DNA from 3 places in the Lelliottia sp. genome. Region 1 is predicted to be linked to each of the others. Evidence: predicted binding sites of a transcription regulator. Region 1 holds the regulator's gene; each other region holds the start of a gene.

The links. The regulator PurR, encoded in region 1, represses purine synthesis genes. The targets are predictions, from matches to a motif close to CANGCAAACGTTTGCNTG.
Region 2: the regulator PurR is predicted to act here: its motif matches at 1,150-1,167, upstream of galS (HTH-type transcriptional regulator GalS).
Region 3: the regulator PurR is predicted to act here: its motif matches at 1,677-1,694, upstream of cvpA (colicin V production protein).

Annotation. Positions count from the first base shown of each region.
Region 1 is NZ_JAZQNX010000001.1:173,862-179,534, forward strand. Features, by position in the region: gene sodB (superoxide dismutase [Fe]) at 1-532, shown strand, start outside; gene ACKI5T_RS00925 (MFS transporter) at 569-1,735, opposite strand; gene ACKI5T_RS00930 (YnhF family membrane protein) at 1,900-1,989, opposite strand; gene purR (HTH-type transcriptional repressor PurR) at 2,286-3,311, shown strand; gene punR (DNA-binding transcriptional activator PunR) at 3,330-4,241, opposite strand; gene punC (purine nucleoside transporter PunC) at 4,354-5,559, shown strand.
Region 2 is NZ_JAZQNX010000024.1:151,499-157,171, forward strand. Features, by position in the region: gene yeiB (DUF418 domain-containing protein YeiB) at 1-1,120, shown strand, start outside; gene galS (HTH-type transcriptional regulator GalS) at 1,276-2,298, shown strand; gene mglB (galactose/glucose ABC transporter substrate-binding protein MglB) at 2,596-3,594, shown strand; gene mglA (galactose/methyl galactoside ABC transporter ATP-binding protein MglA) at 3,676-5,196, shown strand; gene mglC (galactose/methyl galactoside ABC transporter permease MglC) at 5,212-5,673, shown strand, end outside.
Region 3 is NZ_JAZQNX010000024.1:21,723-27,395, reverse strand. Features, by position in the region: gene purF (amidophosphoribosyltransferase) at 1-1,003, opposite strand, end outside; gene cvpA (colicin V production protein) at 1,133-1,621, opposite strand; gene dedD (cell division protein DedD) at 1,875-2,576, opposite strand; gene folC (bifunctional tetrahydrofolate synthase/dihydrofolate synthase) at 2,566-3,834, opposite strand; gene accD (acetyl-CoA carboxylase, carboxyltransferase subunit beta) at 3,904-4,809, opposite strand; gene ACKI5T_RS13180 (DedA family protein) at 4,964-5,623, opposite strand; gene truA (tRNA pseudouridine(38-40) synthase TruA) at 5,651-5,673, opposite strand, start outside.

The sequences.
Region 1 (5,673 bases):
CCATATTTCCGTGGAAACCCTGGAGTACCATTACGGCAAACATCATCAGACCTATGTCACCAACCTGAACAATCTGATCAAAGATACGGCCTTTGAAGGGAAAACCCTGGAAGAGATCGTACGCAGCTCAGAGGGGGGTGTATTCAATAACGCCGCGCAGGTCTGGAATCACACGTTCTACTGGAACTGTCTGGCGCCAAACGCAGGCGGAGAGCCGACTGGCGAGCTGGCAACTGCCATCAATAACGCTTTCGGTAGCTTTGCAGACTTTAAAGCGAAGTTTACGGATGCGGCGGTTAAGAACTTTGGTGCAGGCTGGACCTGGCTGGTCAAAGAAGCGGATGGCAAACTGGCGATCGTGTCGACGTCCAACGCAGGAACACCGTTGACCACTGCTGCCACACCGCTGATGACCGTCGATGTGTGGGAACACGCTTACTATATTGATTACCGTAACGCTCGCCCAAACTATCTGGAACATTTCTGGGCGCTGGTGAACTGGGAATTTGTTGCGAAGAACTTCGCCGCGTAAAAGACACGCAGAAGGGGTAACCCTTCTGCGTTTTTATCACTCTGTTGCGCAATCCGGTTGCGGTTGTTTGCGCCCGGACAACAGCACCAACAGCAGACCCAGCCCGGCGATGATCGCTCCCATAACCGGAACAAAGCTGTAACCCAGCCCCGCGGAGATCACCGCGCCCCCCGCCGCTGCGCCAAGCGCATTGCCCAGGTTAAACGCCCCGATATTGACTGAAGACGAAAGCCCTGGTGCTTCGTGAGCTACACGCATCACTCGCATCTGCAACGGCGGTACCACCGCAAACGTGGCTGCGCCCCAAACCACCATGGCGATAGCGGCTCCGAACTCATTACGTGCTAACCACGGAATGGCGACCATGATGACGATCAGCAGGGTTAAAAATCCTTTCAACGTGCCGCTCACCGAACGGTCGGCCAGCTTGCCGCCCAGATAGTTGCCGATGGTGAAGCCCACACCAATCAATACCAACATTGCCGTCACAAAGAACGGTGTGGCATGCGTGATGTCGTGCAGCACGGGTGAAATATAGGTATAGAGCGTAAACATGGCTCCAGCGCCCAGCACCGTCGTCAACAGCGCTGACAGCACCTGCGGGCGGAGCAGAACCGACAGCTCTTTGCGTACGTCCGGACGCTCGCCTGCCCCACCTTTCGGCAACGAGAAGAACAGCGCGATCATCGCCACGACACCCAGCATCGCTGTGGCGAGGAACGACATACGCCAGCCGATGACTTCACCCAGCCAGGTCGCCGCCGGCACGCCGCCAATATTCGCTATCGTGAGCCCCATAAACATCGTGGCGACCGCGCTGGCCTGCTTGTGCTTAGGCACTACGCTCGCGGCCACCACCGACCCCAGGCCAAAGAATGCGCCATGATTGAGGCTGGTCAAAATGCGCGACAACAGGAGGGTGGTGTAGTCCGGAGAGAGTGCCGAAAGCACATTCCCCAATGTGAAAATGGCCATCAGGAAAATAAGCGCATTTCGACGCGCGCGATGCGAAAGCAGTAACGTCATCAAAGGCGCACCGATCATCACGCCAATGGCATAAGCACTGATCAGCATTCCCGCCGCAGGAATAGAAACATCCATCCCTTTAGCAATAACCGGTAGCAGCCCCATTGGGGAGAACTCGGTGGTGCCAATCCCAAATGCGCCAATCGCGAGGGCCAGCAGTGGAAAATTGATTTTCATTCATTAACTCCGGAAACCGTGTCATTACGCGACACAGAAAAAACATGTCGAAAGCATGACAGCAATCACAAAAAATGAGAAGTTAACAAATTGGCAAAAGATTATTGTCGGGAGAGTAACAATCGAAGGAAGAAAACGAGGGAGAAGGCTCTCCCCCGCCTGAATCAGTGCAGAATAGCCGTAAAACTTGCCGCAACAATCAAACCCAGCACGATAATCGTGGTCGTTAACGAAAACTTAAGATCGGTATTCATCAATTTTTCTCCTTTTAATCCCCACATGAAAAGTGAGCTTGCTCATTTTTACACAGTTTCGCTCAAAAATCTTCCTCGATTTAGGCTCATAACCGTTTTTGCGCTTCCCCTTTTCATCAAGATAGGACAAAATTCCACGCTAAATTTATAAGCGTACCGGCCACTGACCCCCTCCTGACGTCCTGTGTCGTTTTCCCGGCGTATCGCAATTCAATTTGCGAGATTAGGGTGAGAGAAGGCAAACGTTTACCTCTCAATTTATCAGGAGCTTAGGATATGGTCTGGAGTGACAGCTAATGGCAACAATTAAAGATGTAGCGAAACGCGCAAACGTTTCCACTACAACCGTATCACATGTAATTAACAAAACCCGTTTCGTGGCGGAAGAGACGCGCAACGCCGTTTGGGCCGCAATCAAAGAATTGCACTACTCCCCTAGCGCCGTGGCTCGCAGCTTGAAAGTAAATCACACCAAGTCGATTGGTCTGCTGGCGACCAGCAGCGAAGCCGCCTATTTCGCCGAAATTATCGAGGCAGTAGAAAAAAACTGCTTCCAGAAAGGCTATACCCTGATTCTGGGAAATGCCTGGAACAGCCAGGAAAAACAGCGCGCTTACCTGTCGATGTTGGCGCAAAAGCGCGTCGATGGCCTGTTGGTCATGTGTTCTGAATACCCTGAATCCGTGCTGTCGATGCTGGAAGAGTACCGTCATATCCCGATGGTGGTGATGGATTGGGGCGATACGCGCGCTGATTTTACCGATTCCGTCAACGATAACGCCTTTGAAGGCGGGTACATGGCTGGCCGTTACCTGATTGAACGCGGTCATCGCGAGATTGGTGTCATCCCCGGTCCGCTGGAGCGTAATACCGGTGCAGGCCGCCTGGCGGGCTTTATGAAAGCCATGGAAGAAGCGCTGATTACCGTTCCGGAAAACTGGATTGTCCAGGGTGACTTTGAACCGGAATCAGGCTACCGCGCAATGCAGCAGATCGTTTCGCAGCCGCATCGTCCGACTGCCGTATTCTGTGGCGGTGATATTATGGCAATGGGCGCGCTTTGCGCCGCCGATGAGCTTGGTTTGCGCGTCCCGCAGGATATTTCCGTGATCGGGTATGATAACGTGCGCAACGCTCGCTACTTTACTCCCGCGCTGACGACGATTCACCAGCCGAAAGACTCTTTGGGTGAAACGGCATTCAACATGCTGATGGATCGTATCGTCAGCAAACGTGAAGAGTCTCAATCAATTGAAGTCCATCCGCGCCTGATTGAACGTCGCTCCGTCGCTGACGGTCCGTTCCGCGATTACCGTCGTTAATCGTTTCTACGGGGCCGGTTATTCCGGCTCCCGTAACCACTCTCTGTTCAACGTTTCGCTATCCCCCAAATAATCCAGCAGCCAGGCCAGCGCAGGAGACATATCGTTTTGCTGCCATGTCAGGCAGCAGGCCGCATCCGGGAACGGATTTTCAAGCTCAAGCGCCACCCATTCTCCGCGATCAATCCGTGGACGCGCGAAATGTACGGGCACCATCCCCACACACAGCCCAGCCGACAAACAGGTTGCCGATGATTCCCAGTCTGGCGCGACGACCCGCCGCTGGTTATCAAGCAGCCAGGTGATGCGTTTTGGCAGCGAGCGCGACGTATCCTCCATCACCAGCGACGGCCAGTTGCGCAACACGTCGTCACTCAGCGGCCCGTCCATCGCAGCCAGAGGATGATCGCTTGCCACCACGCAGCTCCAGCTCAGCGTTCCCATATCCCTAAAGGCGTAACGCCCCCCGACGGGAATGGCCTGCGTCGCGCCGATCGCCATCTCCACCCTGCCGTCCGATAGCGCATCCCATACGCCATTAAACACTTCCTGGGACACGCGAAGTTCTACATCTGAGAAATGCCGGTAGAAATCAACCACCATCTGCCGCGTCCGTTCAGGTTTTACGATGTTATCCACCGCAATAGAAAGATGACCGCGCCAGCCATTGGCAATCTGCTGGCACTGTTCACGCGTGATCATCATTTTTTTGATAACAGATCGGCCTTCTTTCAAAAACCATACGCCAGCGGGGGTCAGAACGACATCGCGATGACGGCGTTCGAACAGCGGTACCGCCAGCCACTCCTCCATCTGACGCACCGTATAGCTTACGGCAGAAGGTACGCGATGCAGTTCCTGCGCGGCTCCGCTAAAGCTGCCATTTCGGGCGACAGCATCCACGACTTCTAAAGAATATTCAGACCACATTTTTTGCCTGCAAAATTTTTGAACGCAACCGCCAAATATTAGCGTTTCACAAGCCAGATTGCACTCCCTACAATCTGCGCCAATGTACACCTGCTTTCATTAGGAAATAACAATGCAACCCAACAAAGGATTCTTAGTCTGGCTCGGCGGTTTGAGCGTGCTGGGCTTTTTGGCTACCGACATGTATCTGCCGGCGTTTGCCGCGATGCAGCAAGATTTGCAGACACCTGCTGCCGCGATCAGCGCCAGCCTCAGCGTATTCCTGGCCGGTTTTGCGCTTGCACAACTGTTGTGGGGACCGCTCTCTGACCGTTATGGTCGCAAGCCTATTCTTCTTCTTGGCTTAACTATTTTTGCGCTGGGTTGTCTGGGCATGCTGTGGGTGCGCGATGCAACCTGGCTGCTGGTACTGCGCTTTGTACAGGCGTTTGGCGTGTGTGCTGCTGCCGTGACCTGGCAGGCGCTGGTCACCGACTATTATCCCGCATCGCGCGTTAACCGCATTTTTGCGACCATCATGCCGCTCGTGGGGCTTTCGCCGGCCCTGGCTCCGCTGATCGGGAGCTGGATTCTGGTGCATTTTGACTGGCAGGCGATCTTTGCCACGCTGTTTATCATCACCCTGGTTCTGATGCTGCCCGCTTTTGCGCTCAAACCCGCTCAAGCCAAACCAGTCGAGAACAATGCGGCTCGCGTCACCTTTATGTCACTGCTGCGTTCCCGCGCTTATCGCGGAAATGTGCTGATTTACGCGGCCTGTTCCGCCAGCTTCTTTGCCTGGCTCACCGGGTCACCGTTCATTTTGCACGACATGGGTTACACCCCTGCAGTGATTGGCCTGAGCTACGTGCCGCAGACCATCGCTTTCCTGGTCGGTGGTTATGGCTGTCGCGCAGCGCTGCAAAAATGGGAGGGTCAAAAGATGCTGCCCTGGCTGCTGGTGCTGTACGCCCTGAGCGTCATCGGCACCTGGGCTGTCGGGTTTATTCCAAACGTCGGCCTGGCTGAAATCTTAATCCCGTTCTGCGTGATGGCCGTCGCTAACGGTGCTATCTATCCGATCGTGGTTGCCCAGGCGTTGCGTCCGTTCCCTCATGCGACAGGTCGTGCTGCGGCGTTACAAAACACGCTGCAACTGGGTCTGTGTTTCCTCTCAAGCCTGATTGTCTCGGCGTTGATCGCCACGCCGCTGATGACGACCACCAGCGTGATGCTGGTGACGGTCGCGCTTGCTGCACTCGGTTATCGCATGCAAGTTTCGGCAACTGAAAACACGCCAAATGGAACGCCGATAGAATCGTCGCAAGCATCGTCGTGAACGTAATTATGTGATTTATGCGTGATTAGGCTGCTAACAACTTTCAGTTGAATGCGTAATTTTTGAAGCCTATACTAAATTTGGTTCATATAAATACGATAAATACTCTCTGTT
Region 2 (5,673 bases), on a different contig from region 1:
TGCCATTCTCGGTATCCTGCTGCTCAACATTAGCGCCTTTGGCCTGCCAAAGGCGGCGTATCTCAACCCGGCCTGGTATGGCGAGATCACCCGCAGCGACGCCTGGATCTGGGCGATTTTAGACCTGTTTGCGCAGGTCAAATTCCTCACGCTTTTTGCGTTACTTTTTGGTGCGGGTCTACAGATTTTGCTCAAGCGTGGCAAACGCTGGATTCAGTCTCGCCTCACGCTGCTGGTCCTCCTCGGGTTTATCCACGGTCTGTTTTTGTGGGATGGTGACATTCTGCTCGCCTATGGTTTAGTCGGGCTGATTTGCTGGCGCATGATCCGCGACGCGCAGGATGTTAAAAGCCTGTTTAACACCGGCGTGATGCTGTATGTCATTGGCATTGGCGTCCTGCTGCTGCTGGGGATGATTTCAGGCGGCACCACTAATCGTTCGTGGATCCCTGGCGTGGCATCGCTCCAGTATGAGCAATACTGGAAGCTGAAAGGCGGCGTCGAAGCTATCAGCAACCGGGCGGATATGCTCGGAGACAATCTGCTCGCATTAGGGGCGCAATACGGCTGGCAGCTGGCAGGCATGATGCTGATTGGTGCCGCGCTGATGCGCAGCGGTTGGCTGAAAGGGGAGTTTAGCCTCAGGCATTATCGCCTCACGGGAGCTGGACTGGTTCTGCTGGGCGTGGCGATTAATTTGCCTGCCGTGATTGCGCAATGGCTGTTGGGCTGGGATTATCGCTGGTGTGCCTTTCTGTTACAGGCCCCGCGAGAGCTGAGTGCGCCGTTCCAGACCATCGGCTATGCATCGCTTATTTTCGGGTTCTGGCCGCAGATAGCGCGCTTCAAATTAGCCGCTGCCGTCGCATGCGTTGGACGCATGGCCCTCAGTAACTACCTGCTGCAAACCTTAATTTGCACGACGCTTTTCTATCGATTAGGCCTGTTTATGAAATTCGACAGGTTCCAGCTCATGGCGTTTGTGATCCCCGTGTGGATGGTCAACATGCTATTTTCCGTTATCTGGCTGCGCTATTTCCGTCAGGGCCCGGTGGAATGGGTATGGCGTCATTTAACCGCACTTGCTTCGGGTGTCGCATTGACTAATACATCCAGATAACGATCTGGATCACAATCATTAACAAAACGGATGTAACCGTTTTCATCTGTGTGAGCTTCTTCACGTAGTCCCCTCTCCGTCGCTGCCAAAATAGCCTCCTTGCTAAACACAGGGGGTGTCTGTGAGTTGCTGCAATCCTACAAAGTGTGGTGAATATGATCACCATTCGTGACGTGGCCCGCATCGCGGGTGTTTCTGTTGCTACCGTTTCTCGCGTCCTGAACAACAGCGCGCTGGTGAGTCCTGAAACGCGTGAAAACGTGATGAAAGCGGTCACGCAGCTGGGCTATCGCCCTAACGCTAACGCGCAGGCGCTCGCGACTCAGGTGAGTGACACCATCGGCGTCGTGGTGATGGATGTTTCCGATGCGTTTTTTGGCGCATTGGTCAAAGCCGTGGACGTTGTCGCCCAGCAGCACAATAAATATGTGCTGATCGGCAACAGCTATCATGAAGCTGAAAAAGAGCGTCATGCCATTGAGGTGCTGATACGTCAGAGATGTAACGCCCTGATTGTTCACTCAAAAGCATTGAGCGATGAAGAGCTTGCTGGGTTCATGGATCAAATCGACGGGATGGTGTTGATTAACCGCGTTGTGCCGGGCTACGCCCATCGCTGCGTGGCGCTGGATAACGTCAGCGGTGCCATGATGGCCACGCGAATGCTGTTAAGTAACGGCCACCAGCGCATCGGTTATCTGGCCTCAAGCCATCACATTGAAGATGACGACATGCGGCGCGAGGGCTGGCAGAACGCGCTGAAAGAAGCGGGGATTATGCCTCTCGATAGCTGGATAGGCACCGGATCACCGGATATGCAGGGTGGGGAGGCCGCTATGGTCGAACTGCTCGGACGCAATTTGCAGCTCACGGCGGTATTTGCCTACAACGACAGCATGGCCGCAGGGGCGCTTACCGCGCTAAAAGACAATGGAATTGCGGTGCCACAGCATTTGTCATTGATTGGTTTCGATGATATCCCGATTGCACGCTACACAGATCCTCAGTTGACCACGGTGCGATACCCCATTGCATCGATGGCGCGCCTTGCCACTGAGTTAGCGTTACAGGGCGCCGCAGGGCAGCTCGATCCGAGCGCAACACACTGTTTCATGCCAACTTTAGTGCGTCGTCATTCAGTTGCTATTCGGCAAATTGTGGCTCCGATCACTAACTGATAACGATGAGTGATGTAACCGTTTTCAATCTGTGAGTAAATTCACAGTATCTTAACAAGGCGCTGACTATGATGTCAGCGTTTTAGGAACTGAAACGCTATGTAACGGTGATTAATCACTTTCACCATAGTCAAAGTGCCGCAAACAACCATAAAGCGCATTTCTGGAGCGTTACCGAACACGGAAGAGAGAAATTTTATAAGTGAACTTCGGCGGCCAGTAACGTTTATTTAACACCTGCCTGCCGATTGTTATTCACAAGAAGAACTACCCTGCATAAAAAAAACCGGAGATACCATGAATAAGAAGGTGTTGACTCTGTCTGCTGTGATGGCAAGCATGCTTTTTGGCGCAGCAGCGCACGCTGCGGATACCCGTATTGGCGTGACTATCTATAAATACGACGACAACTTTATGTCAGTTGTGCGTAAAGCAATCGAAAAAGATGCTAAAGCAGCGCCAGACGTCCAGCTGCTGATGAACGACTCCCAGAACGACCAGTCCAAACAGAACGACCAGATCGACGTTCTGCTGGCGAAAGGCGTTAAAGCCCTGGCAATCAACCTGGTTGACCCGGCTGCGGCAGGTACGGTTATCGAGAAAGCGCGTGGCCAGAATGTGCCAATCGTCTTCTTCAACAAAGAACCTTCTCGCAAAGCGCTGGACAGCTACGACAAAGCCTTCTATGTGGGTACTGACTCTAAAGAGTCCGGTATTATTCAGGGCGATCTGATCGCTAAACATTGGGCAGCAAACCCGAACTGGGATCTGAACAAAGATGGTCAGGTTCAGTTTGTTCTGCTGAAAGGCGAGCCGGGTCACCCGGATGCTGAAGCGCGTACCACTTACGTTATCAAAGAGCTGAACGACAAAGGGCTGAAAACTCAGCAACTGGCGCTTGATACCGCGATGTGGGATACCGCAATGGCGAAAGACAAGATGGACGCATGGCTGTCTGGTCCAAACGCTAACAAAATCGAAGTGGTTATCGCGAACAACGATGCGATGGCAATGGGTGCAGTTGAAGCGCTGAAAGCGCACAACAAATCCTCTATTCCGGTCTTCGGTGTGGATGCATTGCCAGAAGCGCTGGCGCTGGTGAAATCTGGCGCAATGGCCGGTACGGTTCTGAACGATGCTAACAACCAGGCGAAAGCCACCTTCGACCTGGCTAAAAACCTGGCCGCTGGCAAAGGTGCTGCAGATGGCACTACCTGGAAAATTGAGAACAAAATTGTACGTATCCCTTACGTGGGCGTAGATCAGTCGAACCTGGCTGAGTTTATCGGTAAATAAGTTATTGATTGCATGTTCTCACAGGGCGCAATTCGTTGCGCCCTTTTATAACGCGATATGCGAGGCCGTCAAGGTATAATTATGGTCAGCACAACTACTCAGTCGTCACGCGAATTCTTGTTAGAAATGAGCGGTATTAACAAGTCGTTTCCGGGCGTTAAGGCTCTCGATAATGTTAATTTAAAAGTGCGTCCTCACTCTATTCATGCGTTGATGGGAGAGAACGGTGCAGGTAAATCGACATTATTAAAATGCCTTTTTGGAATCTATCAAAAAGATTCTGGTAGCATCCTTTTTCAGGGGAAAGAGATCGACTTCCATTCAGCCAAAGAAGCGCTGGAAAATGGTATTTCGATGGTTCACCAGGAACTGAACCTGGTACTTCAGCGTTCTGTTATGGACAATATGTGGTTGGGGCGTTATCCAACCAAAGGCGTATTTGTCGATCAGGACAAAATGTACCGTGATACAAAAGCAATTTTCGATGAGCTGGATATTGAAATTGACCCACGCGCACGCGTAGGGACATTATCTGTTTCACAGATGCAGATGATCGAAATTGCAAAAGCGTTCTCCTATGATGCGAAAATAGTCATCATGGATGAGCCAACATCTTCATTAACGGAAAAAGAGGTCAATCACCTTTTCACTATTATCCGTAAACTGAAAGATCGTGGCTGCGGCATTGTTTATATCTCGCACAAAATGGAAGAAATTTTCCAGCTGTGCGATGAAATCACTATCCTGCGTGACGGTCAGTGGATCACCACCCAGCCTCTTGAAGGGCTGGACATGGATAAAATCATTGCCATGATGGTGGGGCGTTCTTTGAACCAGCGCTTCCCGGACAAAGAGAACACGCCAGGCGAAGTGATTCTTGAGGTGCGTAACCTCACGTCGCTGCGTCAACCGTCTATTCGTGATGTCTCTTTCGATCTGCACAAAGGCGAAATTCTGGGTATTGCCGGTCTGGTCGGTGCAAAGCGTACTGACATTGTGGAAACCCTGTTTGGTATCCGTGAGAAAGCCGATGGCACCATCACGCTGCACGGTAAAAAAATTAATAACCATAATGCCAACGAAGCCATTAACCATGGTTTTGCACTGGTGACTGAAGAGCGTCGTTCGACGGGTATTTACGCGTATCTCGATATTAACTTTAACTCGTTAATTTCTAATATTCGTAACTATAAGAACAAAGTCGGTCTGCTGGATACGTCCCGAATGAAAAGCGATACCCAATGGGTTATCGATTCAATGCGCGTGAAGACCCCAGGACATCAGACGCAAATTGGTTCGCTGTCCGGCGGTAACCAACAGAAAGTCATTATCGGTCGCTGGTTATTAACCCAACCAGAAATTTTAATGCTGGATGAACCCACGCGCGGTATTGACGTGGGCGCCAAATTTGAAATTTATCAGCTGATTGCTGAGCTGGCCAAAAAGAATAAAGGGATCATTATTATATCTTCCGAAATGCCGGAATTGTTAGGGATCACAGATCGTATTCTGGTTATGAGCAATGGTCTCGTCGCCGGAATTGTTGACACCAAAACGACAACGCAAAACGAAATTCTCCGTCTTGCGTCTTTGCACCTTTAAGATCAGGGGCTCCTCATGAGTGCGTTAAATAAAAAAAGTTTTCTCACTTATCTGAAAGAAGGCGGAATTTACGTCGTACTTTTAGTATTACTGGCCATTATTATTTTCCAGGACCCTACGTTCTTAAGTTTATTAAACTTGAGTAACATTCTGACCCAGTCCTCAGTGCGTATTATTATCGCATTGGGTGTGGCGGGTCTGATTGTGACTCAGGGTACTGACCTGTCAGCGGGACGTCAGGTGGGCTTAGCGGCTGTTATCGCGGCGACTTTATTACAGTCCATTGATAATGCGAACAAAGTATTCCCGGAAATGGCCACCATGCCTATCATTCTGGTGGTGCTGATTGTGTGCGTTATCGGTGCCATTATCGGTCTGATTAACGGCATCATCATCGCGTATCTGAACGTCACCCCGTTCATTACGACGCTGGGTACGATGATTATCGTTTACGGTATCAACTCCCTGTATTACGAC
Region 3 (5,673 bases), on a different contig from region 1:
AGGTACGGCCAACGTAGCGGTTTTTCACAAAGCCCTGGCGGTACGGTTTACCCAGAATACGCGCCATTTCCAGTGCGATATCGCAGGAAGTTTCCGGAATCGGAATGACTACGTCGATATCCAGATCATCCCACTCGCGAGCAATTTTTTCACCGAGTTTAGTTCCCATGTTAACGCGCGCGCTGTACACAGAAATTTTATCGATAAAGGAGTCTGGGCGTGCGAAGTAAACGTACTCAAACAGGCACGGATTGCTGACCGGGTTTTCCGCACACTGGCGGGTAAACAGCTGGCCTTTTTCGGTAACGTACACCGCTTCACCCGGCGCAACGTCGCGCAGAAATTCAAAGCCCAATGTGTCCAGCGCCACGCTCTCGGAGGCAACCATGTATTCGGTTCGGCCATCACCCAGATCGCGTTTACCCAGCACCAGCGGACGAATACCGTTCGGGTCGCGAAAGGCCACCATACCGTGGCCGATGATCATCGCGACGCAGGCGTAAGCGCCACGAATCAGACGATTCGTCGCGGCAATCGCGGCAAAAATGTTGTCTGCTTCCAGCGGATAATGGCGGAAGTTATCCAGCTCACTGGCGAAGATATTGAGCAGGATTTCTGAATCAGAAGTGGTGTTAATGTGGCGACGTTTCTCTTCGAAGAGCTTTTTACGTAGCTCATGCGCATTGGTCAGATTGCCATTGTGGGCAAGCGTAATACCGTACGGTGAGTTCACATAAAAAGGCTGTGCTTCAGAAGCGCTGGAACTGCCAGCAGTAGGATAACGAACGTGACCAACACCCATGTTGCCTTGCAGGCGCTGCATATGGCGGGCTTCAAACACATCGTTGACCAGGCCATTCGCTTTGCGTAAACGGAAGCAGTTATTTGCATCAATCGTGATGATACCCGCTGCATCCTGACCACGGTGCTGAAGCACCGATAACGCGTCATAAATAGACTGGTTTACCGGCATGAAACCGGCGATACCGACAATACCGCACATTCGTCTTTTCCTCGTTAAGAGCTTGGTTTAGTAGGCGTCATTGTCGCAGGCAGGTTGAGCGCGGAGAGCGCACAACAACCGGAGCGAACGCGTAGCCTATTAAACCAAACTCTAAGCCACATCTCAGGGTTAGACCCTGGGCAAGAAACTCGACGAGCTTTGCAGATAGTCAAAGAACCATCTGATGATGAAGCTGAACTGTGGTATCAACTGCGATTTCTGCCAGTCTTCACCTTTTGAAACCCCGGTAAAGGTATCAAGGAAGAACAGTATCGCGGCCACAATCAGCACGCCTCGCAACGCACCAAAACAGATCCCCAACACTCTGTCCGTTCCTGACAGACCGGTTTTCTCGACCAGCTGACCTATCACGTAATTGACGATAGCGCCGACGAGCAGCGTCGCGACAAACAGCACCGCGATGGCGATCCCATTTCGAACCAGTTCATCTTCAAAGCCCGTGAACCAGACGGACAGGTACGTGTAGTAATGACTGGCAACAAAGAAAGCACAACCCCAAGTCACCAGCGATAACGCTTCACGAACAAAGCCACGGATCAGGCTAACCAGACAGGAAAAACCAATCACCGCAATGATGGCGTAATCAATCCAGACCATATATGTCCCACGATTAAACGCCCTGTCATCCAGTTCGGGGCGAATTCTAACAGAAAAAGAAAACGTTTGCGTAGGGATTTCCTTCCCCCGCGTAAATAAAAAAGGCGCTGAAAAAATGTTCAACGCCGAGGGCTTCTTACGTCTCTTCGGACGGATGCCTGGACCTTCTCCTCTGACCGTCCCCCCCCTTTTCAAAGGAGAAATGGGACGGTTTTCTGCCCCTTTTTTAGCAAGAGGGACGGATTAAGGCCAATCAGTTCGCACTGTAATTCATCACCACGCCGCTCAGACCGGAAATCTGCTTCAGCTCGCCAAGCGACCCTTTCAGTTTGTCTTTTGAGGCATCCGGGCCAACGAGAATGCGGGTAATTTTACCCTGCACTGGCGTCGAAGGTGAAGTGTAAACGCGATATCCTGCGCCGCGTAATTTACCCACGACTTCATTGACTTTATCGGCATTTTTCAACGCGCCCAACTGCACAACGTAGGCTTTTCCGGTTGGGGCAGGTTTTTCTTCCTGGACCGGTTTTTCCGGCGGTACTTCCGTAGCGGCAGCGATTTGCTCGCTGGCTTTGTCACGCAGCGGTTTTGGTTGAGGTTTTTCGACAGGTTTTGCCTTCTCGACAGGCTTTGGTTGCACCACCGGTTCTGCGGCAGGATCCAGTTCATTACTGCCATTGCCGGTTAAGCGAGTGGCATCGAGCGATGGCGCTGCCGCGTCTCCGGCGCGCACTTCTTCTGCGGCACCTTCTGGCGGCTGTGCTGGCAGCGCCTGCGTTGCCGCAGGTAACATGTCAGGTTCATCACGATCGCCTGGTTTTGGCACCAGTGGGATTGCCGCAAACTCATCCTGATAATGTTTTTTTTGCCCATCCAACAGGCCAGGAAGAATAATCACTCCCAGCGCAACCAACACAATGGTGCCTGTCAAACGGTTCTGAAACTTACTCGCCACTGGTTCTCCCCGCGTCCATCACTTCCATGACATGTGCAACGGTATGGAATGATCCACATACCAGCACGGTATCTTCAGGTTTAGCATCGGCCATCGCCGCATGCCACGCCTGCGCCACGCTTTCGTAGGCGGTTCCTGCGCTGATATGTTCCATCAGCTGTTCAGCAGTCGCACCGCGTGGCCCTTCCAGTGGAGCACAATACCAGCAATCGACAACACTCTCCATGCAGGCCAGCGTACCGCCAATATCTTTATCATGAAGCATACCGATAACCGCCAGAACGCGCCCGTTTTTTGGCAATGATTTAAGGCGTTCTGCGAGATAGCCAGCAGCGTGCGGGTTGTGTGCAACATCCAGAATCAAACGCGGTGATTCACTCACTATCTGGAAACGTCCCGGAAGCATGGCGTTTTGAATACCGTCGCGGATAGCCTGCTCGCTGACGTTCAACCCGCTCGCTCGAATCGCCGCCAGCGCGGTGGCGGCATTGGGCTGAGGGACATGCGGGAGCGGAAGATGCTCAAGCACACCCTGCGCATCAGTAAAGCGCCAGTCGTTTTCCTTCACGTCATACTGCCAGTCAACACCCCGACGCAGCAGGAGAGCGCCCTTTTCTTGCGCCACATCGGCGATGGTGTGCGGCATATCAGGCTCGCCCACGACTGCCGGTTTATTCGCCCGGAAAATGCCCGCTTTTTCACGACCAATACTTTCACGATCCGGTCCCAACCAGTCGATATGATCCAGGGCGATGCTGGTGACCACCGAAACATCGGGATCAACCATATTGGTCGCATCAAGACGCCCGCCGAGACCCACTTCCAGAATCACCACGTCCAGCTTCGCCTGCTTAAACAGCCACAGCGCCGAGAGCGTGCCGTACTCGAAATAAGATAAGGAGATCTCACCACGCGCCGCTTCGATTTCGGCAAAAGAGGCGGTGTGTGCAGACTCTGGCAGCTCGGTATTTTGAATGCGAACGCGCTCGGTGTAACGCACCAGGTGCGGAGAGCTGTACACGCCGACCTTATACCCTGCGGCCATCAGCATAGATTCTAGCGTGCGGCAGGTGGTGCCTTTACCGTTGGTACCAGCCACGGTGAAAACAAACGGCGCAGGCTTCAACACATGAAGGCGAGCCGCCACCTGGCTGACGCGTTCAAGCCCCATATCGATGGTTTTACTGTGCAGGTTTTCCAGATAAGAAAGCCACGTGACCAGGGGCGACGTGGCTTGGGGAATGCTGTTGTTTTCCATGATACGCACTTTTCAGTTACGGTGAGAAAGCAAAAGGGCAGCGCCGTTTGGCCCTGCCCTTTCAAGTTATCAGGCTTCGGGTTCCTGATCCGGTACAACGACGCTTTCGCGTGGTTCATCCGGGCTCGGCGCAGGGAGATTCATCAGCTTCGCCAGGACACTCGCCAGTTTCAGGCGCATTTCCGGACGGCGAACGATCATATCAATTGCGCCTTTTTGGATGAGGAATTCACTGCGCTGGAAGCCAGGCGGCAATTTCTCACGTACGGTTTGCTCGATAACACGCGGACCGGCAAAGCCAATCAGCGCTTTCGGTTCAGCGATGTTCAGATCGCCAAGCATCGCGAAGCTCGCCGACACGCCGCCCATGGTTGGGTCAGTCAGTACGGAGATATACGGCAGACCGCGTTCCTGCATTTTGCCCAGTGCCGCAGAGGTTTTCGCCATCTGCATCAGGGACATCAGCGCTTCCTGCATACGCGCGCCACCCGAGGCGGAGAAGCAGATCAGCGGACAGTTGTCTTCCAGTGCCTGCTCAACGGCGCGGATGAAACGCGCGCCCACGACAGAACCCATCGAGCCCCCCATAAAGGAGAACTCAAAGGCTGCAGCGACAACTGGCATCTCGTGCAGAGTGCCTTTCATCACCACCAGCGCATCTTTCTCGCCGGTCTCTTTTTGTGCAGAAGCGATGCGGTCTTTGTATTTCTTAGAGTCACGGAACTTCAGCAGATCTTTCGGCTCAAGTTCACTGCCCAGCTCTACCATCGTGCCTTCATCCAGCAAGCTATGCAGGCGATTACGCGCCGACATACGCATGTGATGGTCACACTTCGGGCAAACCTCAAGATTGCGTTCCAGCTCAGCGCGGTACAGAACCTGGCCGCAGCTATCACACTTGGTCCACACCCCTTCAGGAATACTCGCCTTACGGGTGGGGGCTATGTTGCTTTTAATTCGTTCAATCCAGCTCATTGATAACCTTTCTGCCTGAACCTGGTCGTATGCCAGTTTTGCTGTAAGCGGCGCATAATGCCATTTTTGCCACAAACAGACCATGAATGTTGCACATTAAAACATAACAGCCCGAAACTTTGGATAAAAAAGTGGTCGAACCGCAAATGCGTACTTACTTCGCTTGCTTTGCTGCTGCTCGTTTGTGTCGAATGATTTCGACCACACCCGGCAGAACCGAGAGCACAATGATAGCAACAATCAATAACTTAAGATTTTCCTGCACGATCGGCAGATCGCCAAAGATGTAGCCTGCATAGGTAAACAGCAGAACCCACAGCAGCGCGCCGATCACGTTATACGCCGCAAAATGACGATAGGACATATGCCCCATTCCCGCCACAAACGGGGCAAACGTTCTCACGATCGGGACAAAACGCGCCAGGATAATGGTCTTGCCCCCATGCCGTGCATAGAACGCGTGCGTTTTGTCTAAATAGCTGCGACGGAAGATCTTCGAATCTGGATTACTGAACAGCTTTTCACCAAACAGCCGTCCAATAGTGTAATTCACCGCATCGCCGATAATCGCCGCAACGATCATGAGCATCACCATCAGGTGCACATTCAGATCGTTGGTCGGTAGCGCTGAAAGCGCACCCGCGACGAACAGCAGTGAATCGCCCGGCAAAAACGGTGTCACCACCAGGCCGGTTTCACAGAACAAAATCAGGAACAGAATGGCATAAACCCAGACGCCATACTGCGCGACCAGTTCTGCCAAATGCACATCGATATGCAGAATGAAATCGATGATAAAATGTATTACGTCCATATTGGTTAAGCCTTAATTGCAACTGCGTTAGTCCGCTAAAAACAGCGGGC